Oligoflexus sp.: one gene and its partner. The protein of the gene in region 1 interacts with the protein of each later gene in a pairwise test. Links are inferred from orthologs where the notes say so. Each region holds a gene or a part of one and is shown on either strand. Other genes may lie near its edges.

Region 1 (13,512 bases):
GCAGTGGTCTGGAAATGAATGATGGATTCGTCCCTGTTCATCGCGGCCGCTTTTTTCCAGGCCTGCATCAAAGGCTCAACCCCCTGCAAAAGCCTTATGCGACGCGAACGGTCGGTGTGCTGTGGCAGCACCATCTGGGTGTGACGATTCCGGCTGGCATTGCCACGGCTGACGGAGGGGTCTCGCCATTCCCGCGAAGAGCGTTTCTGTCCGCTCTCGCCCGCTTTGTTCAATTCTGAATCCCGACGACGCTGTTACTTGGGCGTCGTATGCGTGCGCCATTCCTTATTCAGGATCAGGCGCGCGCCTTTTTTATAGGTGAGATAAGACCAGGCCCACTGCATGAACACCAAAAGCCTGTTTTTAAAGCCAATCAGATAATAGATATGAACCACAAGCCAGGCGAGCCACGCGATGATGCCGCTCATCTTGATCGGGCCCATTTCCGCAATGGCTTTGTTGCGGCCGATGGTGGCCATGGCGCCTTTATCGAGGTAACGGAAGGGTTCGATGGTCTGGCCTTTGAGTCTTGCTTTGATCGCCTTGGCCGCATATTTTCCCTGCTGGCTTGCCACAGGGGCGAGGCCGGGCAAGGGTTTGCCATCCGGTCCGGGAAAATGCGCCTGATCCCCGAGGACAAAAACCTCGGGATAATCCTTCAGGCTGCAGTCGGTTTCCACAATCACGCGGCCGCCGCGATCCAGCGCGACACCCAGGGTTTGATTCACACCCGTCGGAGCCACACCGGCCGCCCAGACGACCGTTGAGGCGGCGACGAATTCATTGCCGATATAAACGCCATCGGCGGTGATATTGGTCACGCGGGAATTGGTCCAGACATGGACGCCGAGTCTTTCCAGATCCTCGGTGGCTTTTTCGGACAGCGTCGGTGCGAAGGATGCGAGGATACGCGGTCCGGTTTCGATCAGGATCACCCGGGTACGTGCAGGATTGAAGTTTTTAAAATCCTGCGCAAAGGTATGACGACTGATCTCGGCAATCGAACCGGCCATCTCCACTCCGGTCGGGCCACCACCGACAATGATGAAGGTCTGCAGCTTTTTTTGCTTCTCGACATCCTTTTCCTGCTCGGCCATTTCAAATGCGAGAAGGATGCGGCGACGAATTTCCGTGGCCTGCTCCAAAGTCTTCAGACCCGGGGCATCCCCTTCCCATTCGTTTTTGCCGAAGTAACTGTGCTTGGCTCCGCACGCCAGAATCAGATAGTCGTAGGTAAAGTCCTGGCCATCCATCACCAGTTTTTTGGCTGGAAGATCCACGCGGTCCACATGTCCCAGCAGAACGCTGGTGTTCTGATATCCGGAGAGCACGGCGCGAATGGGAACGGCGATGTCGGCCGGACTCAGAGCCGCGGTCGACACCTGATACAGGAGGGGCTGAAATAAATGATGATTGCGCTTATCTATAAGGGTGACGCGAATATCTTTCATGCGCCCCAGTTTTTTCGCAGCATTCAGGCCGGCAAACCCAGCACCGACGATAATCACATGCTTCGTCATAATCTCTCCCCTGGTCATGCTGCTTATTGTATACTGGATCGCCAAATGAGGCTACAGCGAGGTGAACCATGAAGGCCGTGATAATGGGAGCGACAGGACTGGTTGGGGGTTGGGTGATTCAGGAACTTTTGGCTGAACCACGCTGCACCGCGGTGACCAGCGTGGGACGGCGCGCGCAGGTGCCCCAGGTTCAAAAATGGAAGGAGCGCATCGGCTCCATGACCGATCTGGATACGCTTTTGAAGGATGTCGAGGCGGATGCTGCATTCTGTTGTCTGGGTACGACCATTAAGAAGGCCGGCTCCGAGTCCGCTTTCGAAGAAATAGACTGGCATCTTCCCATCCGCTTTGCCAAGGCAGTACGGAAACAGGGCGTGAAACAGTTTCATGTCGTGTCCTCGCTCGGCGCGGATGCCGCCTCGAAAAATTTCTATCTGCGAACCAAAGGCCGTATGGAAGATGACCTGAAGGCCTTGGGTTTTGAGACCCTTGTGATCTATAGACCCTCGCTTCTTTTGGGCGAACGCGAGGAAAAAAGGCTGATGGAGCATCTTTCGATCAAGGCCTATCGCTGGTTCGAGCCGCTTTATCCGCGCTTTTTGCAAAGCTGGAAACCGATCGAAGCCAAGGATGTGGCCCGGTCGATGGTGGCCGAAGCCTTGGCCGGAAAGCCGGGTACGCGCATTCAGGAAAACCGCGACATGCATGCGAAGCTCGCCCAATCGTGATGTGCGGAAAGAATTGAAATGATTTCGCGGCGAGCTTGAGCAGGTTCCTGATTTCCCATAAGAAAGAGTGCGGAGCCGCGCTCCTCTTCAAAATTCGGACGCGCACTCCGATACGTCTTTAGACAAAGGAGTCTGCAACCATGTTCCACCGGAATCGACACATCGGTTCTTTCGTTCTCGGCCTTGCGATCACTGCCTGCCAGGCGCCGCAAAAGCAGCAGGACGAAGCCATTGGAGCGCAGGACGCGGCCAGCGAATCCGCCCAGGGCGACGCGTCCGAGGGTGTGGTCGGGCCGGATGAGGCCTTCTTTGCGGCTCGCTATCTGCAGCACGTGTTTGCCTACTCCCGCACGCAGGCAAGTCCCAGTCTGGATTCCGCCTCGGGATTGGTGGTGGGGCCAGGATCATTTTCCGCGTTTGACTATCAGGCGAATTTTACGGAATTCCGCCTTCGCTTGATGACCGCTTCCCTTTTTGCCGAGGGTGATCTGGATCAGGATGGAAGCCTGTCGCCCCCTGAATTTCAGACCCTGAAAATGGATCCGGCGATCCTGGGGGCACCGGGTGAAAAACTCTCGCATGCTTTTGACCGCTCGTTTTTTGAGAGAGCGGCCGGCGCCGATGAACTTCTGCAGATCGACGAATGCGTGAGCATGCTGCAGGGCCTTGGACCGCTTATGAAAACCGAACTGGATCGCATCCCGCTCCAGGATCAAAGACGTCAGCTCATTCAGGCCTGGGAAAAAGTTCTCGGCCGCTATGATACGGATCAAAACGGAAGCCTCAGTTTGTACGAACAGCGTGATCTTCGCAAAGATCGCGCCCTCCTGATCAGCCGTCTGACCGGCGAATGAGCCAGGCAACAGACGTTCACAGCCCACGCCCCTAAAGCCACCAGAACGTGGACCGATGACCCGGGCTTTACCCCGCGGTCCGGGCCCTCGTATTTGACTCCTTGCGGCAGATCAGCTAGGAACAAAGTGGAGTTCACATTTTTGTAGGTCTTTAAGAAGGGAAACGGGCTATGGATCGTAACTTGGCATTGGAATTTGTGCGTGTGACCGAAGCGGCTGCCCTATCGGCGGCGCGCTGGGTTGGACGCGGGGATGAAAACGCAGCCGATCATGCAGCTGTTGAATCCATGCGACGCGCTTTTGACTCCATGCAAATTGACGCAACCATTGTAATCGGGGAAGGGGAGCGCGACGAGGCACCCATGCTTTATATCGGCGAGAAGGTCGGCAAGGGCGGACCTCGCATTGATATCGCCTGCGATCCTTTGGAAGGCACTTCGATCACCGCCAAAGGCGGCAGCGAGGCCTTGGCTGTTATTGCGGCGGCCGAGCATGGAAACTTTCTGCACGCGCCGGATACCTACATGAAAAAGCTGGCCGTGGGACCTGCGGCACGCGGGGTGATTGATATCAATGAAACACCGACCTGGAACCTGCAGCGTATTGCCAAGGCCATGCATAAAAAAGTGGAAGACCTGACCGTGATCATCCTGGACCGCCCCCGGCATCAGGAACTGATCGGCGAAGTTCGCCAGGCCGGTGCCTGTATTCGTTTGATCGGCGATGGTGATGTGTCGGCGGCGATCGCCACCGCGGATTCCGGAACGGGTGTCGATGTTCTGATGGGTGTCGGCGGCGCCCCGGAAGGTGTGATCGCGGCGGCGGCCTTGCGTTGTCTCGGTGGGGAAATCCAAGGCGTTCTGCAATTCCGTAAAGACGACGAACGCGTGCGAGCCCGCGCCATGGGCATCACCGATGAAAACCGTGTGTATGGAATGGATGATCTGGCCAAAGGGAATGTCATGTTCATCGCGACCGGCGTGACCAATGGATCCTATCTGCGCGGCGTGCGGTATACGCCTTACGGCGCGACCACGCATTCGATTGTGATGCGCTCGCAGACCGGGACTATCCGGGAGATAACAAGTCGCCATCATTTTGCGACCAAACCGAATTACGGTTGGTAAGCTGAGGACGAAAAAAAGGCCCCTGGAGCGCTCCAGGGGCTTTTTTTTGTGATGAGGGATTAGTTCATCATGCTGAGGGTCAGGGCAAAGTCGGTGCCGCTGGATTTTGTTGAATCAGACTCGCCCGAGTTAAAGCGGATTTGTCCACCGAGTTCCATATTGGGTGTGAGGTCAAAACCACCGCCCAGGAAGATCTCAGTTGTGTCGTCACCATCGGTGCCGATGCTGTTCGACGTCGAAATGAACGCAACTTCAACACGCGAATTGTCACTGACGGCCGATTCCAGAATCACGGCATAGCTGGATTCTGTTTCATCTTTCGGCTGCTCGCCAGAAGCCTGAACTCCAGGCCAATCCGCCTGCTCGTAGCGAAGGCCGAGAGCCAGCACCGGCATGAACTTATAACGACCATGAACAGTAATCGTCTGGGGCGATCTGTTCCAAGGCTTTTCGTCATCTTCGGCCGAGGTTGTGAAGGCGAGGCTTGCCTCAAGAAGCTCCTGATGCACAGTTCCACCTAATGTGAACGTATTATAGCTCACGGATTCACTGGCACTTCCTTGTTCGAGTTTACCCGTGTTGATATTGATGCTGGCGCCCAGGGTGAAGAGTGGCGACACACTGAAGGCCACCGAGGGGCGAATTTCTGTGGCAGTGGTTTCCAGATCGTCAGGCGTCACGTCCCGTGTGTCGGAAGCATACTTTACGTGAGCCCCCAACACGAGCTGGCTGCTCAAGGCCTGCGCGTAACCTGCACCCAGCTGCGTACCATTCCTGTCCGTGTCGGTATCCGTATCCTTGTCGGTATCCGTGGACTTGATAACGCCCGCCAGAGCTTCAAAACGGCCACCTTTCACCTGATAATACTGAGAAGGTGATACAATGGAAGGGCTGGAAAGAAGAAAGTTCTCGAAGGATGCTCCCTGCTCCTGAGCCATCGCTGGTAGTGACATAGCGGAAACCGAGAGGAGCATGCATTTGGCAGAAAGTTTCATCATCAGATCCTTTTTCAAAAAGAAAAGAAAAAGGTAATGGTCCCGGCATGAAAAAGCAATCGTGAGGTGTATGCATCTGTGAAAATACCTATTCTGGACCTTGGCGTGTTGGCCAAATATCTTTTGCCCGCCACCATACTGATCGGCATTCTCGTCTACCTCTTCCTGCGCGGGATCGTGGTTTATTTCTGGCAAGCGACGCACAAAGACAAGGTCCAGAGAAAAGTCGGGGAACTTCGCAAACCGCAGGCGAAGGCTGCTCCACTTGTAGTACGAAAAACCGACCTCTTTGCTCAGCTGAGCAGTGAACAGAAAAAAATCTATTTGCGGGCCAAGGAGCTGGCGGAACTGCAGCAGTTCGTCGAGGCCGCGAAGCTCTTTGAGTCCATAAACTTTCAAAGGAAAGCCATCGACCTGCTTGAATCCCATGGCCTCATCGACGAGGCCTGCGCCATTCTTCTGCGCATGGGTGTTCCCTACCGGGCGGCCGTGGTGTATGAACGCAACGGTCAGTACCTGAAGGCTGGCGAATTTTTTCTGCGGGATGGCAAGGCGGATCAGGCGGCCCGCTGTTTTGAAAAACAGGCCGAAAAGGATTATAAACTGTATCGCCGCGCGAGTGAGTGCTATCTGAAAGCCGGGCAGGTGGATCAGGCTCTGCAGGCTTTGAACCGCCTGGACGCCGGACCTGAGATCGTGCCCCTGGCTCTGCAGCATCAGCGCTACGAATTTCTGCAGCGCTTTTTCGATCTTCCTTTCCACGCCCAGGCTTTCCTGCCCCAGCTTCAGCCGCAGGATCTGCTGCAGATGATCAAGATCCTGCATCCGACGCCGCTCAGCGCGGTGACATTGGCCCATTGGACCATGTATCGACCGGATGAAATCATGGTCCTGGAGTCCTTGAATAAGTTGGGCGGGGACAAGGAGCTGGCGAAGCATTTCTGGGCTCGCCTGGACGATGGCTTCTGTGACTTCATCTGCGGCCTTTTGCCGACAGTCGCAAAGCTGCCCGCTGCAGAATTGATGCAAAGACATGCCGAGGTTCTGGATGAACTGGGTCGCGGCCCGCACGCAGCTCGGATGCGGGTGGCGGCCGGGGCGAACGCGGAAACGAAAATGACCACGCTCGCCATCGGCCTCTGATCAGCGCAGAATGTCCTTCAAAAAACGCCCCGTATGCGAGTCCTTGACCCGAGCCACCTCTTCCGGGGTCCCTTGCGCCACAAGCTGACCGCCTGCCTTGCCCCCTTCCGGGCCGATATCAATCACCCAGTCGGCACACTTGATGACGTCGAGGTTATGCTCGATCACCACCACGCTGTTGCCCGCCGATACGAGGCGTTGGATCACATCCAGAAGATGCGCGATGTCCTGGAAATGAAGACCTGTCGTGGGTTCATCCAGAACGTAAAGGGTGCGGCCGGTATCGCGCTTGGCGAGCTCACGGGCGAGCTTGATCCGCTGCGCTTCCCCGCCGGATAGCGTGGTCGCGGACTGACCGAGGGAGATATAGGAAAGACCGACCTCGATCAGCGTATCGAGCACCTGCACAATCTTGGGGTGATTGGCAAAGACATCGCGCGCCTCGCGGACGGAGAGTTTGAGGATGTCGGCAATGGAGTGACCCTTGTAAAGAATCTCGCAGGTCGTCGCATTGAAGCGCGAGCCCTTGCAGGCTTCGCAGGGAACAAACACATCGGCGAGAAAGTGCATCTCGACCTTGATAAAGCCATCACCCTGGCAAGGCTCGCAGCGTCCGCCTTTGACGTTGAAGGAAAAACGACCCTTGGTGTAGCCGCGCATCTGCGATTCGGGCAGCATCGCATAAAAATCACGAATCAGATCGAAGACCTTGGTATAGGTCGCCGGGTTGCTGCGCGGAGTTCGACCGATCGGCTTTTGATCGATGTTGATGACCTTATCAATATGCTCCAGGCCGCGTATTTTTTTGTGACGGCCGACTTCCACATCCGCATCATGCAGTTTTTTAGCGAGAGCCGGATAAAGGATGTGATTGATCAAAGTGGACTTGCCCGCGCCTGAGACGCCGGTGACCGCAGTCAGAAGTCCGATCGGAATGCTGACATCAATATTCTGCAGGTTATTTTCCTGCGCGCCCTCGATCACGATGCTGCGCTTCTCATCCCGCGGCCGTCTTTGGGCGGGGGCTTCAATTTTTCGTTTGCCGCTCAGGTACTGGCCAGTCAGCGACTTGCTTTCATTCAGGACTGCTTTCAATGGTCCGCTGGCCACGATATGGCCGCCTTCAGTTCCGGCGCCTGGTCCGAAATCCACGATCCAATCGGCGGCCTCGATCGTTTCCTGATCATGCTCGACCACGATCAGCGAGTTCCCGAGGTCACGCAGATGCATCAGGGTGCTCAGAAGTTTCTGGTTATCCCTTTGATGCAGACCGATGGAGGGTTCGTCCAGGATGTAAAGAACGCCCGTCAGTTCCGAACCGATCTGGGAGGCGAGACGAATACGCTGGGCCTCGCCACCGGACAGCGTGGGGCCTTTGCGATCCAGGCTTAAATACCCAAGGCCGACGTTGACCAAAAAGCTGAGACGGGCCTGGATTTCCTTCAAAAGTTCCTTGGCAATCATCCGCTGACTGTCGCCGAGCTGCAGCTTCTGCATGAACGCGCGGCAGTCTTCAATCGACATCTGGCAGAGTTCGATGATGGATTTTTCATTCACATAGACGGCCAGCACTTCCGGCTTCAGACGGCGTCCCTCACAGCTTTCACAGGCCTGCGAGGACATGAATTTGCCGTACCACTCCTTCATGCTCTCCGACTGCGTGCTCAGATAGCGCCGCATCATGCTCTTCAGGATGCCTTCATATTCCGTTTCCCAGGTGCCTTCACTGCGCGCGCCCTTCCATTTGACGGAAAGCGACTTGCCGGGTTCGCCGTGCAGGATAAGATTCTGATGTTTCTTGCTGAGCTTCTGCCAGGGCTTGTCAAAATCGATGCCCCACTGTTTTTTCATGGCATTGAAGCGTTCCTTGCTCCAGCCGCCTTCCTTGCCGTCGCCATTTTTGAAGTAGGAGGCCCAGGGCACGATCGCACCCTCACGAATCGAAAGCGAAGGATCCGGAATCACTTTTTCCGCATCCATGGCGACGACAGTGCCGAGGCCATTGCAGGTCGTACACATGCCGGCCGGCGCGTTGAAGGAAAAGAGCGGCGGATCCAGTTCGGGGTAGGCGATGCCGCAGCAGCTGCGCTCTTCACTCATGCGCAGATCGGTGCCGCCTTCAGAATGGACGATGATTTTTCCCTGGCCGCGCTTCAGAGCCTGTTCGACGGAATCAGTCAGGCGCTGCCGGAAACTCGAACCCGCTTTGATGATCAGACGATCCACGACGGCTTCGATGCTGTGCTTTTTATGCTTCGCGAGGTCCTGTACATCGGTGATGCTGACCACCGAACCGTTGACGCGCACGCGTTCGTAGCCCTGGGATTGCAGGACTTCGAGTACATCCTTATGCGTTCCCTTGCGATGCTCGATCAAAGGCGCAAGGATCAGAATCTTCGTGCCTTCCGGCATATCCTGAATCTGCTGGACCATGCTGGCGGCATCACCGCGTCCCACTTTCTTGCCACATTTGTAGCAGTGCTGAACACCCACGCGCGCATAGAGCACCCGCAGATAGTCATAGACTTCGGTGATGGTGCCCACGGTCGAGCGCGGGTTTTTACTGGCGGATTTTTGTTCGATGGAAATGGTCGGCGCGAGCCCGCGGATGGATTCATATTTCGGCTTGTCCATCTGCCCCAGGAATTGCCTGGCGTAGGAGGACAGGGATTCGACATAACGCCTTTGCCCTTCGGCGAAGATGGTATCAAAGGCCAGACTGGATTTGCCCGAACCGGACACGCCGGTGAAGACCACCAGTTTTTTCTTCGGCACACTTACGGAGACATGTTTGAGATTGTGCTCTTCCGCGCCGCGGACAACAAGTTCATCACTTTCAAGTGCCGCTGATGCGACATAGTGAGGCTGGACGGAGGTCATGAGTAGATCCTTTATCGAAATACGGGTCAACCATACTTTTGTACAAACAAAAAATCCAGCAGGTTTTCGTTGGACTTTCCTGGACGGGGACGCTAATTCATGGCAGCTATGGCCCACTTCCTCCGCCTGCCTTTGGGAGACCTCTTGACATGTATTATCTGATGCAACTGCTTTCCCGAACGCTCGGCCTTTTGTCCCCAAAATCCCTGGAACGATTGGCTGCGACTTTGACGTTTATCGTGTTCGATCTGTTTCGCCTGCGTCGCGCTCTGATGCTGAAGAATCTGGATCGTGCCTTCGGAACCAGCAAAACGCCTGCGGAAAAGCTGACGATCGCCCGTGCGGCTGTCTTTAACTTCGTTCAGACCCTGCTCGAGACACTGGCCTCCTCACGTCATCCTTTGGCGCGTGATGTCGAGGTCCGCGGCGGGGAACACCTCAAGGCGGCTCTGGCCAAAGGTCAGGGCGTCTATGTGCTCTGCTTTCATATGGGCAACTGGGAGGCCATGGCGGCCAAGGTTTCCCGCGAGTTCGCGCCGGTCTATGCGGTGATGAAGACGATCGGTTCGGCCGGTATGAATCGCTTCGTCGAGGAACTGCGGACGGCCAATGGCCTTTATTGGATCAAGCGCGAGAAGAAAGGCGATGGCTTTCGCGGCATCCGTGATGTGCTGAATCGCGGGGAAATCGTGGGATTCATCATCGACCAGGCAAGGCCCGGCGAGCCGCGTTTGCCGTTCTTCGGACATCCGGCGAAGACCAATACCAGCTTTGCGGCCATCTGGCGTCGCATGCCTGCGCCTATCGTCCCCGTGCATATTCATCGCCTGGGTTTTGGCCGTCATGTCGTAAGCTGTGAGCCGGAACTGCAGCTGGTTCATAACAAAGGCCAGGTGTCCGAGGATATTCTGCAGAATTCCCAGCTTTTCAACGATGTCGTCGAAGGCATCGTCCGTCAGCACCCCGAACATTACTTCTGGTTCCATAATCGCTGGAAGTAAAGCGGGGCAAAGTCGGGACAGGATCAGTCGATCCGCTTATGGAACGCCGTATTTTGCATTACTTGTAATAATGTAAGACAAGCCCCCGATTCCCTAGGCGAAAAGGACTATTATTCAGATAAATTCAAGGAAATCCGATGAGTCCCATGAGCATTCACTCATGGAGTCATTATGCAAACCTGGCCGAAAAGGCTTTTATTCAGCCTTGTCCTGTTCAGTGGTCTTTGCGCCTGCCAGGAGCCTCTGCCGGATCAAACCGAGGAATCCGGAGCGGCCCGTGACCTTCAGGTGCAGTCCACTGCGAACGAGCCCTCATCCTTTTTGATGGCGGTGAAGCTGGCCAACGTTCCGAAGGATCAGCTCGATCAGAAGTTCGCGGCGCTGGGCGTCAAAGCGCGAACCGGCGTCGATATCTATCGCCTCTATTATCGCACGACGGATATGAACAACAATCCCGTGAAGGCCACAGGCCTTGTGATCGTGCCGATGATTCGAATCCCGGTTTTCCCGTGGATCAGCCTGCAGCACGTGACCATCACGGGTGAAGCGCAGGCGCCGAGCAATAAGCCGGAGGAAGGGATCTTTGAGGCATCCCAGGGTTTTATCACCGTGATCGCCGATCAGATCGGCTACGGCGGCAGCACTGGAATTCTGCATCCCTATCTCTTTAAAAATGCCTATCCCAAAGCTCTGATCGAGATGCTGCGCGCGTCCAAGACATTCATCGCGGCCAACGGTTTGAAGGTCGGGCCTCTCTTCCTGCGCGGTTATTCGGAAGGCGCTTATGCGACGATAGCCCTGCAAAAAGCGATAGAAACGCAGTATTCGACCGAGTTCCAGGTCGTCGCGTCGGCAGCCGGTGCGGGGCCTTATGAGCTGGAGCAGACCGCAATGAAAGCTCTGACTCTGCCCGCGGTCAATCCTGTGAACCTTTCTTTCCTGACTCTTTCGTATGCCCAGTATCTGGCGCCCGAAATTGATCTGAACAAGGTCTTCGCGATCGATCCCAATGAGGTGAAGAAGACTTTGAACGGCAGCAAGACCTATGAAGAGGCCTTGAAAGTTTTGCCGTCCGCACCGTCCGCTCTTTTCAAAGCGGAGTTCATCGCGGACTTCATCCTGCCGCAGCCGACGACTGTGGAAGCGCAGACTCTGCGTCGTCTTTTAGGCGAAAACGCACACTTCAAGGACGGCTGGATTCCGAAGGCCCAGACCCGTTTCTATCACTGCCGTGACGATGAGGCGGTTCCTGTTCAGGCGACGGATTATGCCTTGGCCGCGATCCAGGCCCTGGCTCCGAATGCGCCGGTCAGCAAAGTTATCCTGGACAGCCCTGATGCCACCAAACCTTATCAGCACGGGACCTGCCCGCTTTATTACGCGCCGATCAGCTGGTTTGGTGAGATCCTGGCCGCGCAGCCTCTGTGATCAGTAGGTCCGTTCCAGAAGTTTTCCAGCCAGAAGGCGCAGGGTTGCGCCTTTGTCGCCGAAGGGCATGAGGTCCTGCATGGCCTCGTCCGTTAAGCGCGTGGCGCGTTCTCTCGCTTCACCCTGGGGCATCAAACTCAAATAGGTGAGCTTGCCGGATTCGGCATCCTTGCCCTGCGATTTGCCTGTGGCCGCGCTATTATCCAAAAGATCATCGACGATTTGAAAGGCAAGGCCCAGTTTGAAGCCAAAGGCTTTCAAATGAGCGGCCGTCTTCGTATCCGCGCCGCCTGCCAGAGCCCCGAGGGCGCAGGCCGCAGCAATCAGAGCGCCGGTTTTATTGTGATGAATGGCATCCAGATCCTGCGCTGTGAACCCCGGCCGTCCGGTCCAATGCATATCCAGATCCTGACCATACACCATACCGCGACCGCCGGCGGCCTCGCTCAAGGTTTTGACGAGTTCCACCTGGATGGCTGCGGGCAGATGCGTCGACTGCAGAATCACCTGAAAGGAATCGGTGAGGAGCGCATCACCGACGAGCAGGGCTGTGGCTTCATCGAAAACCTTGTGCGTGGTCGCGCGGCCGCGACGCAGATCATCATCATCCATGCAGGGAAGATCATCATGGACGAGGCTGTAGGTGTGCACGAATTCAAGGGCCATGGCTGCGGGCAGGGCGTTTTGCCAATCCGAGCCGACGGCTTCGGCGGCGGCCATGGCGAGAAGCGGACGAATGCGCTTGCCCTGTCCCGCCAATGCATAGCGGCAGGCTGCATGCAGCCTTGTGGATTCGGGATAAAGACGATCCTGCACGTGAAGCCATTCCGCTTCGAAACGCTCCAGCCAGGGGGATAACTCCATGATACTCACCATAACCGACCTCCTGATCGGGGCATTAGATCAAAACCCGCGGACGCTGTCCAGTGCGCCCCCTTTTTGTATACCCATATGTCAGATACCCCGTATAAGGAACCGGAAAAGGTCTTTTAACTAACTGAAATCAATGAGTTAATTTTCATTGGAGGATGATTCGGGCCGGGGCCTCGATAAGTATTAAGTTTCATGTTTGGAATTCCGACCAAGCACTAACGGTTTCTCCAAGAGGCGTTCGATGCATAGAGTTTTCCAGCTGCTTTGTTTGGCTCTCCTGGCCCTGAGCGGGCTTGCGCGCGCCGAAGAACGCATGCTGATTTTGGAAGCAGACCAGGGCCGCTACATGGTGGGCCCCTATGCCGACGTTTTCGAAGACAAAAGCCGCAAGATGACCTTCGAGAAAGCCCAGCGCTTTTTCCAAAAAGGCCGCTTCAAACCCGAAGTTCAGAATCTTCCCAACTACGGCTTCACCGGGCGCGCCTACTGGTTTCGCCTGAAGGTCATGGCCAAGGAAGGCGAGCGAGAGCCCTGGTTCTTGGGTCTTGAATACCCTTTGATTGACCGCATCGATCTCTATTTCCAGGACGACACTGGCGAGTGGCAGCATAAGGAATCAGGTGATCGCAGGGAATTCAAGAGCCGCGATCTGAAGAACCGCTTTTTCTATTTTGATATCCCCGTCCACAGGCCCGAGCCCACGGAAATTTATCTGAGACTGCAAACCGATGGGGCCTCGGAGTTTTTGCTCTACTTCAAAACCCTGCATGAGATCATGGCCGAAGACCACGAAAGCCAGTATGTGCAGGGTATTTACGTGGGGCTATTGGCGGTGATGATCGCCTATTATCTTCTGATGACCATCGGTGCCCGAAGCTTCGAAAACTTCTTTCTGACCTCGTTCCTCTTCGCGCTGCTCCTTTTCAAAATGGCGATGAACGGATTGGCGATTGAATATCTTTG
Region 2 (16,407 bases), on another replicon or contig:
GTGCGCTCCAGTACTTGGTCTTCACGCGGACTTCTTCACCCAGATAAACGGCATCGTCATGACGACCTTCAAGCCAGGCCTTGTCACGATTCAGGGTCAGACGGAGCTGCCAGATCACAAGGTAGGTGAGAAGGGCCAGAATGAAGAAGACCCGTGCATACATCAGGTTGGGCTGAAGCCACGAGCGCTTGCCCCAGAAGTGATGCAGCATGTCAGGGTTGGCGATCCAACGATAGACTTTGCCAGCGCCGCCGATGTCGAACATCACGGCGATGATAAAGACCACGAAAAGCCCGGACGCGACGGGAACGAAAGCACCGAAAGCTTCCTGAATCCGGCGGATGGGACGGCCCCAGGTGGCGCCGATCACGTCCTGCATGGCGGCGAAAGCCATGGCGCCGAAACCAAGACAGAAGAAGAAGAACAGGTTGAAGAGCAAGGCGCCCCAAACGCGGGGACCCTGGTGCGTGAAGAAGCCTATGCCAGCAGCCACGAGGCCAATGACAATTCCCACCAGCGCAGCCATGCGCAGGGTGGATGAGCCTGTCAGAAACAATGACTCTTTTTCTTTATAAAGATCCTTGGCGATACTCATCGAGGTTCCTCTTCCTATTTCGGCTGCACTTGCAGGGTTCTCAGATAGGTAATCAATTGCCAGCGCTCATGCGGGGAAATCGAGTGAGCATAAGCTGGCATAAGATTGGCGCCATTCGAGATGCGGAAGAAGAAGAACCCGTCTTTGCGAGCCACCAGATCGGGACGCGTCAGGTCAGGCGGGGCCAGCGGATAGGCATCTCCCATCAGGCTCTTGCCTTTGCCATCCGGACCGTGGCAGACGGCGCAGTAGGTGTCGAACATCTTTTTACCGTTGTTCACTACATCGCGGCTGACCTGGGCTCCCTCACCGAAGGGATTGCGCAGTTCCTGCTCCGCGAGTTCAGGAGTTTCCGGATAAAGGATCGCATTGATGGTGACGGCACCATCGGGAGGATTCAGGTAGGTCTCCTGAGTCTTCGCCGTGGGGTTGTCGGCCATATCAGGCATGTATTGCAGTTTGGTCGTATTCCGACCATGGGGGTTGCAGGCACTGACGCCGGTGAGGGTCAGAGCTGTCAACGCGAGCTTGGTCGCCAGATGCTTCATGATTTGCCTTTCCTCACTTCGACTCAATGATACGAATTTCTTCAGCGCCGAACGACTTCAGAAGCCGGGCCTGCTCACTGTCGAGCGACGCGTTGGGCACGAAGATGCCGAAACGGTCATCGGTAAAGCGAGGGTCCAGAATACGTTGCTTGGGGTTCGGCAAACGGCCCATGACGAGCATGCCGAGAATCGTCATCAAACCACCGAAGAGAATTGTAAGCTCGAAACCGACCACCACGTACGAAGGTACGGAATAGAGACCGGCAAGCTTACCACCCACCACCTGCGGCCAGTCATAGTCAAGCCACAGGGCCAAACCGAAACCGGTCACAGTTCCCGTCATAGCGCCGGAAAGGGTGAACCAACGGACTGGACTTGGACCTGCGTCCAAGGCTTCTTCGATCTCGTGATACGAGGTCGGACTGAATACTTCGTGTCCGGCGCAATCAGAACGGGCTTGAACCGCCTTCATCGCATCGACGAGGTTATCCAGATATTGATAAACAGCTAAGATTCCACCTGGTCTTTTACTCATGGGTAGCCACCTTAATCAATGATGCTTCTTGCTTAATGGTTTGGGCATGATCAGTTTCAATTCCGACATCGACACGATCGGGAAGAATCGGCAGAAGATCAGGAACCAGAACATGAACCAACCAAAGCTACCAAGGGACAGACAGATATCACCAAGCGAGGGCTGGAAGTGGCCCCACGAACCAGGTAAGAAATCTTCAACCAAGGACGACACGATAATGTTATAGCGTTCGAACCACATGCCGACGTTGACCAGGATCGCCACAAGCATGGACACGGCCACGTTGTTACGCATACGCTTGGACCACCAGATCATGGGGAAGATACAGTTACAGAACACCATCACCCAGAAGTAGAACGCGTAAGGACCGATCGCGCGCTTCTCGAAGACACCCCATTCGTAAGGGTTGCCCGAGTACCAGGCGACGAAGAATTCGATGGCATAAGCGTAGAACACGATGGTTGACGTCAGAAGAGTCAGCTTCACGCAAGCTTCAAGATGCTCAGGGCGAATGAACTCTTCCATGCGGAACATCTTACGAACCGGAACGAGCAGGGTATAAACCATCGCGCAACCGGAAAGGATAGCACCCGCAACGAAGTAGGGTGGGAAGATGGTGGTGTGCCAGCCGGGTTGGATGGACATCGCAAAGTCCCACGAAACGATGGAGTGAACCGAAAGTACGAGGGGTGTGGCGAGGGCCGCGAGGAAACCGTAACCGGCTTCATAGTGGTGCCACTGTTTCGCTGTTCCGCGCCAGCCAAAGCACATGATGCCGTAGATGATGCGACGAACGCCTTTCACGCGGTCACGGATGGATGCCAGGTCAGGCACCAGACCCATGTACCAGAAAAGGAGCGAAATGGTCAGATAGGTCGAGATCGCGAACAAGTCCCAGGCCAATGGTGAACGAAGGTTCGACCACAGGTTGTTGGTGTTCGGCAGGGGTGGAATCCAGTACATCGCAACCCACAGACGACCGACGTGGATCAGCGGGAAAAGACCCGCGGTGATCACAGCGAAGACCGTCATAGCTTCAGCGCTTCGGTTCACCGTGTTACGCCACTTCGCGCGGAACAGGAACAAAATAGCTGAAATCAAAGTACCGGCGTGACCGATACCGACCCAGAAAACGAAGTCGGTGATCAGAACACCCCAGTAGACGGGACTGGTTTTACCCGTGATCCCCATACCGTAGGTGATTTCCAAACCCCAGGTGATCGCACCGATCAGAAGAAAGATAATCGCGCCGGCCCAAGCTATGTAATAGGTTGGGTGCGGCTTTCCCAGATTGGCTAAAATGCCATCATTGACGTCTGAGATCGTCCTGTTCCACTTTACTTCCTCGCTCATCCAAATGCTCCGCTTAGATGTCGTCGTTTGTCTTAAGGATGCCCTTGCCCAGGTTCACCGGCGCCATGGTCGTGACCATCGCCGGCTGCAAAGCCTTCTGTTCCGTCATGCTTCACTTTCGCCATGTAGTTCAGGTTCGGCAAAGTTTTCAGACCGTACTCTTTCTTCTCGGGATTGCCGCCGAGCAGAAGGAAAGCACGGTTGTCTTTGCGAGCGCGCGCTACGCGGCTATTCGGATCCAGGAGGTTGCCGAAGACGATGGCATCGGTTGGGCAAGCCGTCTGGCAAGCTGGACGAATTTCACCGTCGAACACCATGCGGTTTTGCTGCTTGGCGTTGTGCTTCGCATCACGGATACGCTGCACGCAGAACGTACATTTTTCCATGATGCCGCGAGTACGAACGGTCACATCCGGGTTCAGAGCGCGTGGGTTGCGATCCATGGGGCTGTCGCCCATGACGTTCCACTTGTAGGTGTACCAGTTGAAGCGGCGAACTTTGTAAGGACAGGCGTTCGCGCAATAACGAGTACCAACGCAGCGGTTATAAGTTTGAGCGTTCAGGCCTTCCGGTTCATGCGTCGTGGCGAACACGGGACACACAGCCTCGCAAGGCGCGTGGTTACAGTGCTGACAGGTCACAGGCTGGAAGCTGACTTCAGGATTATCAACAGCGCCGCTGAAGTAGCGGTCGATACGAATCCAGTGCATGCGGCGGCCCATGCGGACCTGCTCGCGACCCACTTGGGGCACGTTGTTTTCCAGGTCACACGCAACCGTACAGTTGCCGCAACCGGTACAACGCTCAAGGTCGATCGCCATGCCCCAGCGGTACTGGGTACTCGCCTTCCACTCGGGGAAGAGCCAGCTGGATCCACGCAGATCGCCTTCCTTGGGCACATGCGAAGGATAAAGATCCGGTACGCTGTCGAGATCTTTTTCTTTGCGTACGTTCGCCACGGCCTGGCCCATGGGAATGATCGGCATGATATCGAAGCGGTTGGCAATATCATTGTGCTTCTGCTGCGAGCAGAGCTGATAGAAGCGGCCGGTTTTCGTGATTTCCACGGTTTGACCCGCAGTGACCACATCACCTGTCAAAGGATCGGTTTCGTAGGCGAGGGCGACCATGGGATCGATACCTACGAGCTGACTAACCCGGCTGGTCGCGAGCTTATGACCGTTACCGCGGGGCACTGCGATGGTATCGTAGTGCAGGCCTGGCATCGGATACACAGTGGCTTCGAAGGAACCGTTCGGACCTTTGATGACCACGACATCGTTGTACTTCACGCCGATTTCGCGAGCTTTATGCGGATTGATCGCAACCCAGGTGTCCCAGGCGATCGTGGTCATGGAATCGCCGGCTTCCTGCAGAACAGGACGGTCGGCACCGTAACCATCACCCAGTTTACCGTCGAGGTAAGCCACGAGTTTGAAGCCAGCACTCACGGGAGCCGGTTTCACGGCGGCGCTCACATCCTTCAGCGCAGGCATATCGCGCTTGCTGAGTTGAGTGACGAAGAAACCTTTGCGCTGGATGGCTTTGAAGAAGGTATCGAAGTCTTTGTTGATACCCGATTCTTTGTAAATACGGGTCCACTTGTCACGCAGGTAAGCACGGTAGTCGGCGTAAGGACCAACAGGTTTACCGAACTTGCTCGCGGTCCAAAGGAGGATGTCTTCCGGCTGACGGCTGTTCGCCACAGGACGGACCGCAGGCTGTTGGATCGACCAGAAGCCGGCCACCAGCTCCTCATCACCCCAGGCTTCCAAAGGATTGTGGGTGTTGAGTTGGAATTCTGCGTACTGACAGGTTTCGGTCGGCATCGGCTGCATGGAAACGATGGATTTGATGCCTTTCAAAGCGGCGTCGATTCCAGTCGAGGCGGGCAGGGTGAACGCAGGGTTCACGTCGATGACGAAGAGCATATCGTAGGTCGCAGCGTCTTTCACGAAGCGAGCCACATCTCCGGGACGGCCTGGGTTCTTGAACCAGCCTTGATCGAAATAAAGAAGGCGATCCGCATACGCACCAAGGAGGACGTTGGCCATGATCGCAGCCAACTGCACCTGGGTTCCGTTCTTGCTGAAGGCACCCGATTCACCGGCGAGCAGCACGGCTTTCTTGCTCAAACCTTCGCCGGCCACTTTATTGATGACTTCATCGAGCTTCAGGCGGGTCTTGGCTTCGTCGATCAAAGCTTTGTTAGCTGTGACCACAGCACGGATGCTGTTTTTGTCGCCGGCTGAACCCTTCGATTCAGGACGGTTCAGCAAAGCTTCAACCAATGCGAGTGTCACAGCCAGTTCATCACCGGCTCCGATCACATGACGTTCATCCGACTTGCCGCCGGTCACGGTCATGCGCGACTCGAATTGAACAAAACGACCTTTGGCGCCCGAGCGGAAGGTGTGACCCACCGACCAGCTCTTGCTTTCGAAGATCGGGGCGACGCCGCCGTTCCCTTCGAGGAAGTTGGTGCCCACACCGATCAAAAGCTTCGATCGACGCAGGTCGGAACGTGGCATGCCGTCCACGCCGAAAGCCAAACGATGGGCTTCGGAAACGGCATTATAAAGAGCGTTGGTCTCGTAGACATAAAGGTTGTCTTCCGATTGACCGATCGTTCTGAGGAAATCTTTATAGAATTGCTGGCTATGGCCGGTGCTGCCTTTGGTGAGAATACCGACTTTCTTCGCGGTCTTCACCTTGGCGCTCAGAGCGTCATAGATCTCGTCCCAGGTCACAGCAGTCATCTGATCGCCGAGTTTCGCCTTGGGAGCGTTGGGACGGTCGGGATGAAAAAGAGCCTGCAGCTCGGACAGGGCAAGAGCCGTCGTCGCACCCTGGCTCAGAGGATGCTCAGGATTGCCTTCGATAAACACCGGACGGCCTTCGCGGGTTTTCACCACAACGCCGACGCGGTCGATGGTCGTCGCGTAATAGTTTGCGACGCCCGGAATGAAATCCTTGGGCTGCTCAACGTAGGGAACTGCTTTTTCAACGGGACGGTACACGCAACCAGCTGTTGCCAGCATGGCTCCTGCGCTGAAGAGGCGCATAAAATCACGGCGGTCGACAGGCAGTTTCTTGCCTTCTTCCTGGGCTACGCGATCCTGAGTCTCGCCGAGATCGGGCATAACCTCTTCGATGTTCATGTAGAACGGCCCCGGCACAAACTCTTTGGCGGGTTTTTCGAATGGCTGATCTTCGGCCGCAAAGACTTCTGGCTTGTCTTCCAGACCACGGAGATCCCTATCGATACTCCTCATCTAACAACTCCCTTTCAAGACGAGACGCGCTGCCTCGGTAAAAGTCTTATTTATTCTTTTTTTAGTAGTGACAGGTCGAACAGTTGATAGGGGCCTGGTTAGCCTGGTGGCATTCCACACACCAGCCCATCTGCATGGACTTCGCCTGCTGCACAGTCACCATTTCCTTGACGTTGCCGTGACACTCGGCGCAATCGATGCCTTTTTGCACGTGCGGACGGTGGCTGAAGCGGACAAAGTCAGGAAGGTCGTGAACCTTGGTCCAGACCACGGGCTCTTTCGATTCCCACTTCGACTTCAGATACTTGATGGCATCCTTGTCGGTGCGAACGTACTGGTGGCAACCCATACAGGTGTTGAGGGGAGGGATTCCCGCCGTTGCGGAGCGACGTGCCGCGGAGTGGCAATACTCGCAAGGGATCTGACGTGTCCCGGCATGCAGGTTGTGCGGGAACTCAATCGGCTGCTCGGGATGATAGCCGACATTGTCAACCGTATCACCGGGCGTCCAGTAGTTGGTCCAGAACTTGTTGCCGCGCCCGCACGCACTGGGAATCAGCAATGCAAGCAGCAGGCAAAGCCTTGCTAAGCGAGAGAAAGTCTTAGTCACAGTAGCCAACGACAGCCTCCTTAACGGGAAAAATCAATATCGACGGATGCAAACTCAATAAATGAGGAAGATAGCTTCAGTCTCAACTTGCTGAGTCTCTTGCCACGAAAAACCCACAGAGAAAGCTGCGTCTCGCGCGCAAGTGGCGATCGTCATATGACCGCCTTAGTTATCATAATTTCCATGTAGCGCCAATCCTTTTATGGACGCTATTCGCTCAGCACTGCTTGGAAATTCGCTGAAAATTTCGACCGGACAACCTGTTTCAAACCGGCCTCTATTCGGCCGTCGCGACGTGCTAGTCTAAAAGAAGCCCTGATTTTAAATCAGATCCACGTTTGCTACCAACAAGAAACAGTTTTATTTGAGCAGAAGTTTTGCGAGAATCGGCCCACTGCCAAAACCGCACGCAACCTTGCGTGAGACGGTTCCGGCACAAGAAGGGATGCGCATGGACTTCCAATTGACCGAGGGCCTCGTCCCCAAGGGCGATCAGCCAACCGCTATCGCCGCCATTACAGAATCCATTCGTCAGGGTCAGAAACACAACGTCCTGCTCGGCGTCACCGGGTCAGGAAAGACCTTCACGATGGCCAATATCATTGCCCGAACGGGGTTACCCACCCTTGTTATGGCGCCGAACAAAACTCTGGCGGCTCAGCTTTTCACGGAATTCCGAGAACTCTTTCCCAATAACGCCGTAGGCTTCTTCATCAGCTACTATGACTATTATCAGCCCGAGGCCTACATACCCGGCAGCGATACTTATATAGCTAAGGATGCTCTGATCAACGATGACATCGACAAAATGCGCCACGCAGCCACGCAATCGCTGTTTGAACGCAAGGATGTCATTATTGTGGCGAGCGTCAGCTGTATCTATGGTCTCGGTTCGCCGGCCAGCTATGCCAACCTCGTGGTGAATATCAAGAAGGGCGACGAGCTGGCTCGTAATACTTTTTTGCGAAGTCTGATTGATATCCAATACACACGCAATGACACGGCCCTGCAGAGGGGTACCTTCCGTGTGCGGGGCGACGTGGTGGACATTCTTCCTTCGCATCAGAAGGATCAGGGCGTTCGCGTCGAATTCTTCGGCGACGAGATCGAAGCCATCTCGGTCTTCGATGTCCTGACCGGCAAAAAAGTGAAGACTCACGAATCGCTCGCCATCTATCCGAATTCGCACTACGTCACCGAACGCGATGACATGCGCGCCATCGTGCGCGAAATCCTTCATGATCTGGGCGTGCGCCTGCGGGAGCTGAAGGAGGAGAACAAGCTGGTGGAATACCAGCGACTCGAACAGCGCACTATGCATGATGTGGAGCTGCTCGAAGAGCTGGGCTTCTGTCCCGGCATCGAGAACTATTCACGCTATCTGACCGGAGCAGCTCCGGGGCAACCGCCGCCGACGCTGCTCGATTATTTCCCGAAAGAGTTTCTGACCATCATCGACGAAAGTCATATCACCGTTCCCCAGATCGGCGCGATGTACCGCGGTGATCGGGCTCGCAAGGAAAACCTTGTGAATTACGGTTTCCGCCTGCCTTCAGCGCTGGATAACCGGCCTTTGAAATTTGAAGAGTTCCTGGAACGCACCGATAAGATCATCCACGTGTCCGCGACCCCGGGCCGTTACGAGCTGGAGCAGACCGGCGGTAAATACGCTGAGCAGATCATTCGCCCGACCGGACTGATTGATCCTCAGATTGAAATCCGGCCGATCTCCAATCAGGTCGACGAGCTTCTGACCGAAATCAAAAAGACGATCCAAGTCGGTGGCCGCATTCTGATCACGACGCTCACCAAGCGCATGGCCGAGGACTTGACCTCCTATTACCGCGATCTTGGTATTAAAGTGAAGTATCTGCATTCGGATATCGAAAGTCTCGAACGCAGTGAAATCCTCCGGGACCTCCGGAAGGGCACTATAGATGTTCTGATCGGGATCAACCTTCTGCGCGAGGGTCTTGATCTTCCCGAAGTGCAGCTGGTCGCCATCATGGATGCGGATAAGGAAGGCTTCCTCCGCTCCCGTTCGTCGCTGATCCAGACCGTGGGTCGGGCGGCGCGGAATGCGAACGGCCGGGTGCTCTTCTTTGCTGATCACATCACGCAGGCCATGCGCGAGTGCATGGATGAAACCGATCGTCGCCGCCGCATCCAGGTGCAATATAACCAGGACCATGGCATCACGCCCCAGACCATTCAGAAGGAAATGCAGCAGAGTCTGCGTGAAATTTATGGCCTGAGCACGGATGATCATCATCAGCCGAAGGTTTCGGCGGATAAACTCCTGAGCGAGCACAACGTGAAGTCGGTGCGCGAGCTGGAGAAACTGATCACGCGGAAACAAAAAGAGATGCAGAAGGCAGCCGCCGAACTCGATTTCGAGAAAGCTGCTGAGATTCGCGACACCATCGCGGCACTCAAGGATACGCTCCTCGTTTACATGGACGAAGCGGGAAGTTTGAATACATGACTTTATTGGCAGATAAGCTGAAGCAGCTGCCGCAGGATTCGGGTGTCTACCTGATGAAGGACCAGAAAGGGACCATCATCTATGTGGGCAAAGCCAAGAATCTGAAGAACCGGGTTTCCAGTTACTTTCAAAGCGGCGGTCAGCACACTCATAAAACGCGGGCCCTGGTGCATGAGATCACGGACTTTGATCTGATGCTCACCAAGACCGAGGTCGAGGCGCTCCTTCTGGAGCGGACTCTGATCCGGCACCATGCTCCGCGTTACAATATCCTTTTGCGTGATGATAAGGAGTACCCTTATCTGCGCGTTTGTTTTGATGATCCCTGGCCCCGCCTGGAAAAAGTGCGTCGGCGCAAGGAGGATGGGGCGCATTACATCGGGCCCTTCGGCAGTTCATCGCGCCTTGGGATGCTGCTGAAGCAGGTTTACCGCATTTTCCCCCTGATCCGCTGCTCGCCGCATGAATTCAAGGCCGCCACGCGCCCCTGCAATTACTATCATATGAAGATGTGCCTCGGCCCCTGCACGCGGCCTGTGGATCGCGATCTTTACATTAGTATTATGAAGGGCGCGGTTTCGCTGCTGGAAGGGAACGTCAAGCAGCTTAAAAAGCAGCTCGAAGAGCGGATGAAAGAGGCCGCCCTGTCGGAAAAATATGAGCAGGCCGCCCAGTTCCGCGATCAGATCAAAGCCATCGAATCCATCACCCAGGCCCAGGTCGCCATCCTTGATCAGACGGTCGATGCGGATGTCGTGGGCGTCGTGGAAGCGCCGGGCTTTCTGTCCTTTCAGGTCAGCACGATTCGCAATCGGGCCCTTCTGGGGGGCGATTCCTTTATTACGAAGGATTCCGCAGGCAGTCTTCAGGAAGCCCTGGAATCCTTTATTCTGCAGTATTACAGCAATCGTCAGGTGCCGCCCCTCATTCTGGTGCGTGACGTCGATGGATTCAGTGACGAACTGGCCAGCGTTTTGACCCAGAACCAGGAAACGAAAACCCTGATCCGCCGCGCGAAAAGCAAAGAGGAAAAGGACATCCTGGAGCTGACCGAAAAAAACGCCCGCCATCAGTGGGAGCAGAACAGTCAGCTGAATGATCAAAGCCAGGTGGCCCTGCAGATGCTCCAGGAAACGCTGGAACTCAAGAATCCTCCGAAACGCATTGAATGCATCGACATCTCGAACCTTCAGGGCACGGCGATCGTGGCCTCGGATGTTTGTTTCATCGATGGCAAGGCGGCGAAGAATTTCTATCGCCGCTACGAAATCAAAACCGTGACCGGCGCGCCGGATGATTTCGCGAGCATTCGCGAGGTCATGGAGCGGCGCATCGAACGCGGCATTCGGGATGATGATCTGCCTGACCTTATGATCATCGACGGCGGCAAACCCCAGGTCCGGGCCGCAATGGATGTGCTCGTCCGCTTTCCGCAGCTCGGCCTGCCGCTCGTGGGCCTCGCCAAGGCCCGGATTGATACGGGACTGCGCGATGATTCGGCGGCCGTGCGTTATTCCAAGGAACGCCTCGTTTTACCGGATCGCGAGGATCCCATTGAGCTTGAAGAAGGCACGCCGGTCTTTCGTCTCGTGACACGGATTCGGGATGAAGCCCACCGTTTTGCGATCACCTATCACCGGAAAAAGCGCTCGAAGATCTCGCATGCTTCGGTGCTGGATGATATCGCGGGTGTGGGTCCGACCTTGAAAAAAAGGCTTCTGCAGGAGTTCGGTAGCCTGCAGGCGCTCCGTGGCAGCAGCCTCGAACGCCTGATGCATGTCAAAGGCGTGAGCGAAAAAGTTGCCATGAATATCTACACCGCTCTCAACGGTGACGAGAATCCATCCAAGGAAACAAGCAGCGGTTCGTGAACCCCTTTCGCTGCATAATACCCCCGCCTTCCTGCAAACAATGCTTTCGCATACAGTGCAGGGAACAGCCCGAACCCGGGAATGAGGGGGAAAATCCATGGATAATAATGAGTATGTGGGACATTGTTTCTGTGGCACGATTGAGCTTCGCGTGACAGGCAGCCCTGTGGCCATGGGATATTGCCATTGCGAGTCATGTCGCGCCTGGTCCGCAAGCCCGGTGAATGCCTTTACACTTTGGTCGCCGCAGGCGGTGCGCCTCACCCAAGGAAGCGATCAGCTGGCCTCGTATAACAAGACCGATCGAAGCACCCGCAAATGGTGCAAGGTATGCGGCGGGCATGTTCTGACGGAACATCCAGGCCTTGGTTTGACTGACGTCTACGCGGCGGTCATCCCCAGGTTTCCCTTCAAGCCCGAGGTTCATGTCAACTATGGTGAGACTGTTCTTCACATGCATGATGGGCTTTCCAAGTTAATGGATATGCCCAAAGAAATGGGAGGCTCAGGCAGGATGATGGCGGACTAGCATCCTGGCCTGAATCAAGCAGCGGATTCTGAACCTGAGCTGGGTGGCGCTGCATTCAATTCCGCCCAATGCTCATGCGGCAGGAAGATCCGGAAGGCAAAGGCCACCGGCTTGATTGCCTGCGGCTGCTCCAAAAGCTGAATAAAGATCTGGCCCCCGGCATCGGCCAGGACTTTCCGCACGGCGTCCATGCCCACGCCCCGCCCTGAAATTTCCGAAACACTGGAGGCCGTGGAAAATCCCGGCACAAAGATGAAGTTGGCGATCTCTTCAATGCTCGGCTTATGGTCCGCATGGAAAAGCTTCATGCCCTTGGCCTTATCATGAATGCGATCGAGGCGGAGGCCGGCCCCGTCATCGCTCAGATCAATCTCCAAATACCCATCGGGATGTTCACGCAGATCGATGAATATCGTGCCCGAGGGTTTTTTGCCTTTGGCCACCCGCACATCGGCCGGCTCAAGACCATGATCGACGGCATTGCGCAGAAGGTGCACAAAAGTCTTCCGCAGAATCTCGGCCCCATCAACGGTAAAACCCACATGCGCGCCGCGAATCACCACCTCAGGGGGTTCCTTGCCCAGATCACGGGCAAGCGACGGCAGCTTGGATGTCATGTCTTCGAAGAAGGTGCGCGCGTCCGAGAAATAAATGTTGAAGAAGGTATCCTTGACCCGCGTGACAAAGGGCATCAGATCCGCGTCCAGGTCCATGCGCTTTAATTTCTGCAGTTCCAGAATATGATCACGCACCAGCTTCAAATCGATGCGGGCCATGTTTTCTTCCGGTTCGCGCTTCAGCTTATAGCGATTGATCGCGAAGTATTCATCCACCGGGGCCTCCACATCGGAAAGCAGGGCCAGCGCCTTCTGCCGATCCCAGCTCATGATCCCTTTCTGGACATCGGCATAATACTGCTCGCATTCGTGGGCCGAGTTGGTGATTTCCGAGAAGTGATAGGTCCGCGCCGCGCCTTTGATGGTGTGCATGTTTACAAAAAGGAGGCGCAGCGTCTCCTCATTGTGCCCGCTGGTCTGCCCGGCCAGCCTGCGGCTTTCTTCGAGCAGCTCCCGCGATGACTTATAGAAGAGCATGAAGCGTTCGGTCGAAATCTCCAGAAGACGGGTGATGATATCAATCTCGCGCTGGGTTTTCTGGTTCTTCGCTTCGAGCGCCTTCAATGCGGTGACGTCCTTGATGGCCAGAAGAATCTTCTCGACCAGATCCGTCTTCTCGTTCACCACGGGCTGCCAATCCAACTCCAGGATCCGACCGCCTTCGAAACGCAGGGTGTTCGGCAGATTCCCGGCATTCGTTTCAAAGTTCATGGCATCCTCACCGACGCTGGTTTCGAGGATGGTCATGGTCATATCCTTGGCCTCGCGCGTCAGATCACTGCGATCCAAAAATATCTTGCGAATATTCTGCCGCTCGGGCGCCTTGTCCCCCAGGATCTGGGTCACAAAGCGGGAGTAATCATCATTGATGGCTCCGTCGGCATTGATGGTCATAAGACCCTGCTGCACGCTGTGAAGAATGGTCTTGGCATCCCGGGTCTGCCGCTCCACTTCCACGCGCAGATCCCGGCTCAGACGCTCGGCTGTGCGGAAGGCGTGCGCGAAATTCTTGCCGACCACCTGCGATTGGGTGATGATAAAGGCCAGCATTCCGTATTGCCCAAGGTAAGGCGCATCATAGGCATTATTCACGGCCACCAGGATATCATTCAGCATGGCGATGATCATAAGGCCAAGGCCCAGCGCGGAAAGGCCCGCTCCCCTTTGCCCTTTCCAAGCCGCACGAATGGTCTGCACCATGAGTAGCGGTGGGACCACGAGGAAGATCCCATTGACAAGGATCATCAGGACCTGAGGAACGCTGGGAAAGGAGAATACGGCAAGCGCCACGCAGCCAGCCACGAACACCTGATTGCTGCGCACCATCCAGGGCACGATATACTTGGGAAAACTGTGATGCAGAAAAAGCATGATGCAAAGAAGACCAAGAGGCAGATCCATTAGGATATTGAAAACGCCGAAGAGCCAAACGAAAGTATTCGGAGCTGTGAACGCTTCACCCCAGAGCCCCTCGGTCGAGGTGAAACGCACGCCCATGACCAGGGCAAAGGCCGCCATATGAAGGCTGCCGCGGTCATCCCTTCTTTGCAGGAAAAGGGCGAGGTTGGAAACGAGCAGCATAAAGAAAGCGCCCAGGACAAAAAACGACTCCCAGCGGGTGTGAGTGATCTCGTCGCGGAAGATCGCCGGGAAGCGTCCGAGACTGGGCGTCGAACGGTAGGTCGCATCTATCGTATATTCACTGACGTGAATCAAAAGCCAGCCGTCTTTCACAGCAGGCAGGCTCGTCACTTTCTTGCGGCTCTGCGGAATGCTGCTGTCTCTATCCGTCCCAACCTTCCCCACAGACATCAGCGGCTGCACGCGCCAGGCGCCATCCCCGTCGGTGTAAGCAAAAAAACTGCGGTAGTTGTTGAAGAACTGATCGATCAGAAGACCCAGGCGTCCCGCAGGCAGATGCTCCAGGCGAACGGCCAGCGTCCCGTGCCCCTGGTTCCGATAGCCCGCCTCCTCCCAGCTTTGTCCGGGCATTTTAATCAGCATATGGGGCAGGCTTTCGAGATTCGTCATATCTTCAGCGTTCACAAAACGATCGGGATAGAAGCGCCATTCTCCCTGGAGCTTGAGTCGCGACTGCTGATCAGGATCCCATGCCGCAGCGTCCATGACGCCTTTTTCCAGCATCGCGCCGTAGAGCGGCGTCATCCAGAAGGCGGAAAGGCTCAGCAAAACCAGGGCGAAAAACCTGTCCATCATGGCCAACCTCGGGCGATCAAACGCTGATGATGACAATACTGACGATGAGAAAGAGAGTCGGACATCTCACGATCTTCATCCCCCCTTGGGTATGCCTCGTTATCGGCAGAAGGGGACGCATGATGTGGACAGGGTGAAATTTGGAAGATTAGGCGGGTATTTAAAGGCCTTTCTTACTCAAGGTAAGAAAGGCCTTTATTGAGGATGATCAGCTGTAGACGGGCCCACGTTTCAGGGCTTCACGAATCTTGCCGATCACAAGGTCGATTTCCGCCGGCGTGATCAAAAAGTGAGGCGTAAAGCGCAGAGCGTTCTTGCCGCCGTGGATCACACCGATGCCCTGCTCGCGCAGCCAGGTTTCGACGCCGTGCTTGCCGACAACTTTATAGCCTTCAGGGTTCAGATGAAGGGCACAGAGAAGGCCCGTGCCGGTAGCGCCAGTCACGACGCCCGGGAATTCTTCACGCAGCTGATTGAAGCGATCCAAAAATTCCTGCCCGCGATCGCGGATGTTCTTCCGCAGCTCCGGCGTCACTGAATCCAAGACCGCACAGGCCACATCCAGGGCGCGAGGGTTGGTCGTCATGGTGTTGCCATAGATCCCGCGCTGATAAAGTTCAGCAGCATGGCGATTCAAAGCAAGAATCGACAGCGGATACTGCCCGGCATTCACCGCCTTCGAATAGGTTTCCATATCCGGCGCTTCACAGGTTTCAAAACCAGGATAATCGCAGATGCTGAGGCAGCCTTGGGCCCGAAGACCAGCCTGGATCGAGTCGATCATGAAAAGGGAGCCGTGCTCACGGGTCAAGCGGCGTGCTTCATCATAAAACGCAGGGGTCACGCCGACGCCGGGATTGCCTTCACCCATCACAGGTTCGAGCAGCATCATTTCGATGAAAATGCCTTTTTTATCCGCTTCCGCGAAGGCGGCGCGCAGCTGCTCGACATTATTCGGCTCGACCGTCATCAGCTTTTGCTCACGGAACGTGGCCAGCTTTTGATAGTTCTTCGCCGAGGAATCAGAAGCCTGGGCAGGGCGTTCGGTCCGGCCGTGGAAGCTGCCCTTCATCGACAGCATATAGATTTTGCGGCCCGCATAGCGCGCGCCGGGATCGGTCAGGTTCTTGGCATTCAGGTCGGCGAGTCGCGCCGCGACAGTCACTGATTCCGAACCGCTGTTCAAACAGAGGTAACGGGCGAAGACCGGCTTATTATCTTTCCGGTTGTGACCGATTTCCTTGTTCAGGCGTTCTGTCAAACGTTTCTGGCTGAAGTTCGGCGTCATGATGTTGGCCATCACATGGTGCTGGCTCATGGCTTCCAGAATTTTCTTCGGGGTCTGACCGAAGCCGATCATGCCGTATCCGCCCGAATCATGCAGCACCGCACCGTGGGTGGTGATGAGCCAGGGGCCTGCGGCGGCGAGCGCCACATAAGGATTCACTGCATCGGCTTCGTAAAAGTTCACGAAATCGCTTTGGATGTAGTCAATCAATTCCCGTTCGTTCATCTGCAGCCTGGTGCCGAACTCTTTTTTCAAAGCTTGAAATTCGGTGTACGCGTCCTCGATCGCTTCTGCGAGTCGCTTGTCCGTGCGCAAAAAGGCTTCGATGACTTTATCATCCAGACCCTTGGTCTGCTTGTCGCCCGTCTCGCGGCGCATCTCCTGCAGTTTTTTCATAGGCTCCATGACTACTCCTTCACTTATCTGATGGCCGCGATCGCCGGGCGGCCCTGTTCACTATCGACAGCGGAACGACCAACCTTCC

Evidence for each region.
Region 2: the proteins of uvrA (region 1) and uvrB interact in binary tests that used the Escherichia coli proteins (3 or more experiments, as listed by UniProt). The link is inferred for Oligoflexus sp. from one-to-one orthologs.

What each region holds. Positions count from the first base shown.
Region 1 is NZ_DASTAT010000041.1:19,664-33,175, forward strand. Bases 6,168-9,591 are described here. They hold uvrA (excinuclease ABC subunit UvrA), read right to left. Parts: upstream 9,248-9,591; coding sequence 6,368-9,247; downstream 6,168-6,367. Other genes in these bases: VFO10_RS08675 (hypothetical protein), read left to right, coding at 6,168-6,367; VFO10_RS08685 (lysophospholipid acyltransferase family protein), read left to right, coding at 9,397-9,591. Also shown: VFO10_RS08645 (hypothetical protein), read left to right, coding at 1-239; VFO10_RS08650 (NAD(P)/FAD-dependent oxidoreductase), read right to left, coding at 255-1,520; VFO10_RS08655 (NAD(P)H-binding protein), read left to right, coding at 1,589-2,248; VFO10_RS08660 (hypothetical protein), read left to right, coding at 2,389-3,102; glpX (class II fructose-bisphosphatase), read left to right, coding at 3,273-4,229; VFO10_RS08670 (porin), read right to left, coding at 4,289-5,182; more of VFO10_RS08675, read left to right, coding at 5,303-6,167; more of VFO10_RS08685, read left to right, coding at 9,592-10,248; VFO10_RS08690 (hypothetical protein), read left to right, coding at 10,420-11,676; VFO10_RS08695 (farnesyl diphosphate synthase), read right to left, coding at 11,677-12,552. UniProt on the Escherichia coli protein: The UvrABC repair system catalyzes the recognition and processing of DNA lesions. UvrA is an ATPase and a DNA-binding protein. A damage recognition complex composed of 2 UvrA and 2 UvrB subunits scans DNA for abnormalities.
Region 2 is NZ_DASTAT010000097.1:109,406-125,812, reverse strand. What follows is about bases 6,892-9,884. They hold uvrB (excinuclease ABC subunit UvrB), read left to right. Parts: upstream 6,892-7,367; coding sequence 7,368-9,401; downstream 9,402-9,884. Other genes in these bases: uvrC (excinuclease ABC subunit UvrC), read left to right, coding at 9,398-9,884. In the rest of the region: VFO10_RS21475 (hypothetical protein), read right to left, coding at 1-595; VFO10_RS21470 (c-type cytochrome), read right to left, coding at 610-1,143; VFO10_RS21465 (DUF3341 domain-containing protein), read right to left, coding at 1,157-1,678; nrfD (NrfD/PsrC family molybdoenzyme membrane anchor subunit), read right to left, coding at 1,694-3,031; VFO10_RS21455 (4Fe-4S dicluster domain-containing protein), read right to left, coding at 3,064-6,306; VFO10_RS21450 (cytochrome c3 family protein), read right to left, coding at 6,368-6,868; more of uvrC, read left to right, coding at 9,885-11,272; VFO10_RS21435 (GFA family protein), read left to right, coding at 11,370-11,801; VFO10_RS21430 (7TM diverse intracellular signaling domain-containing protein), read right to left, coding at 11,816-14,635; VFO10_RS21425 (aminotransferase class III-fold pyridoxal phosphate-dependent enzyme), read right to left, coding at 14,844-16,328. UniProt on the Escherichia coli protein: The UvrABC repair system catalyzes the recognition and processing of DNA lesions. A damage recognition complex composed of 2 UvrA and 2 UvrB subunits scans DNA for abnormalities.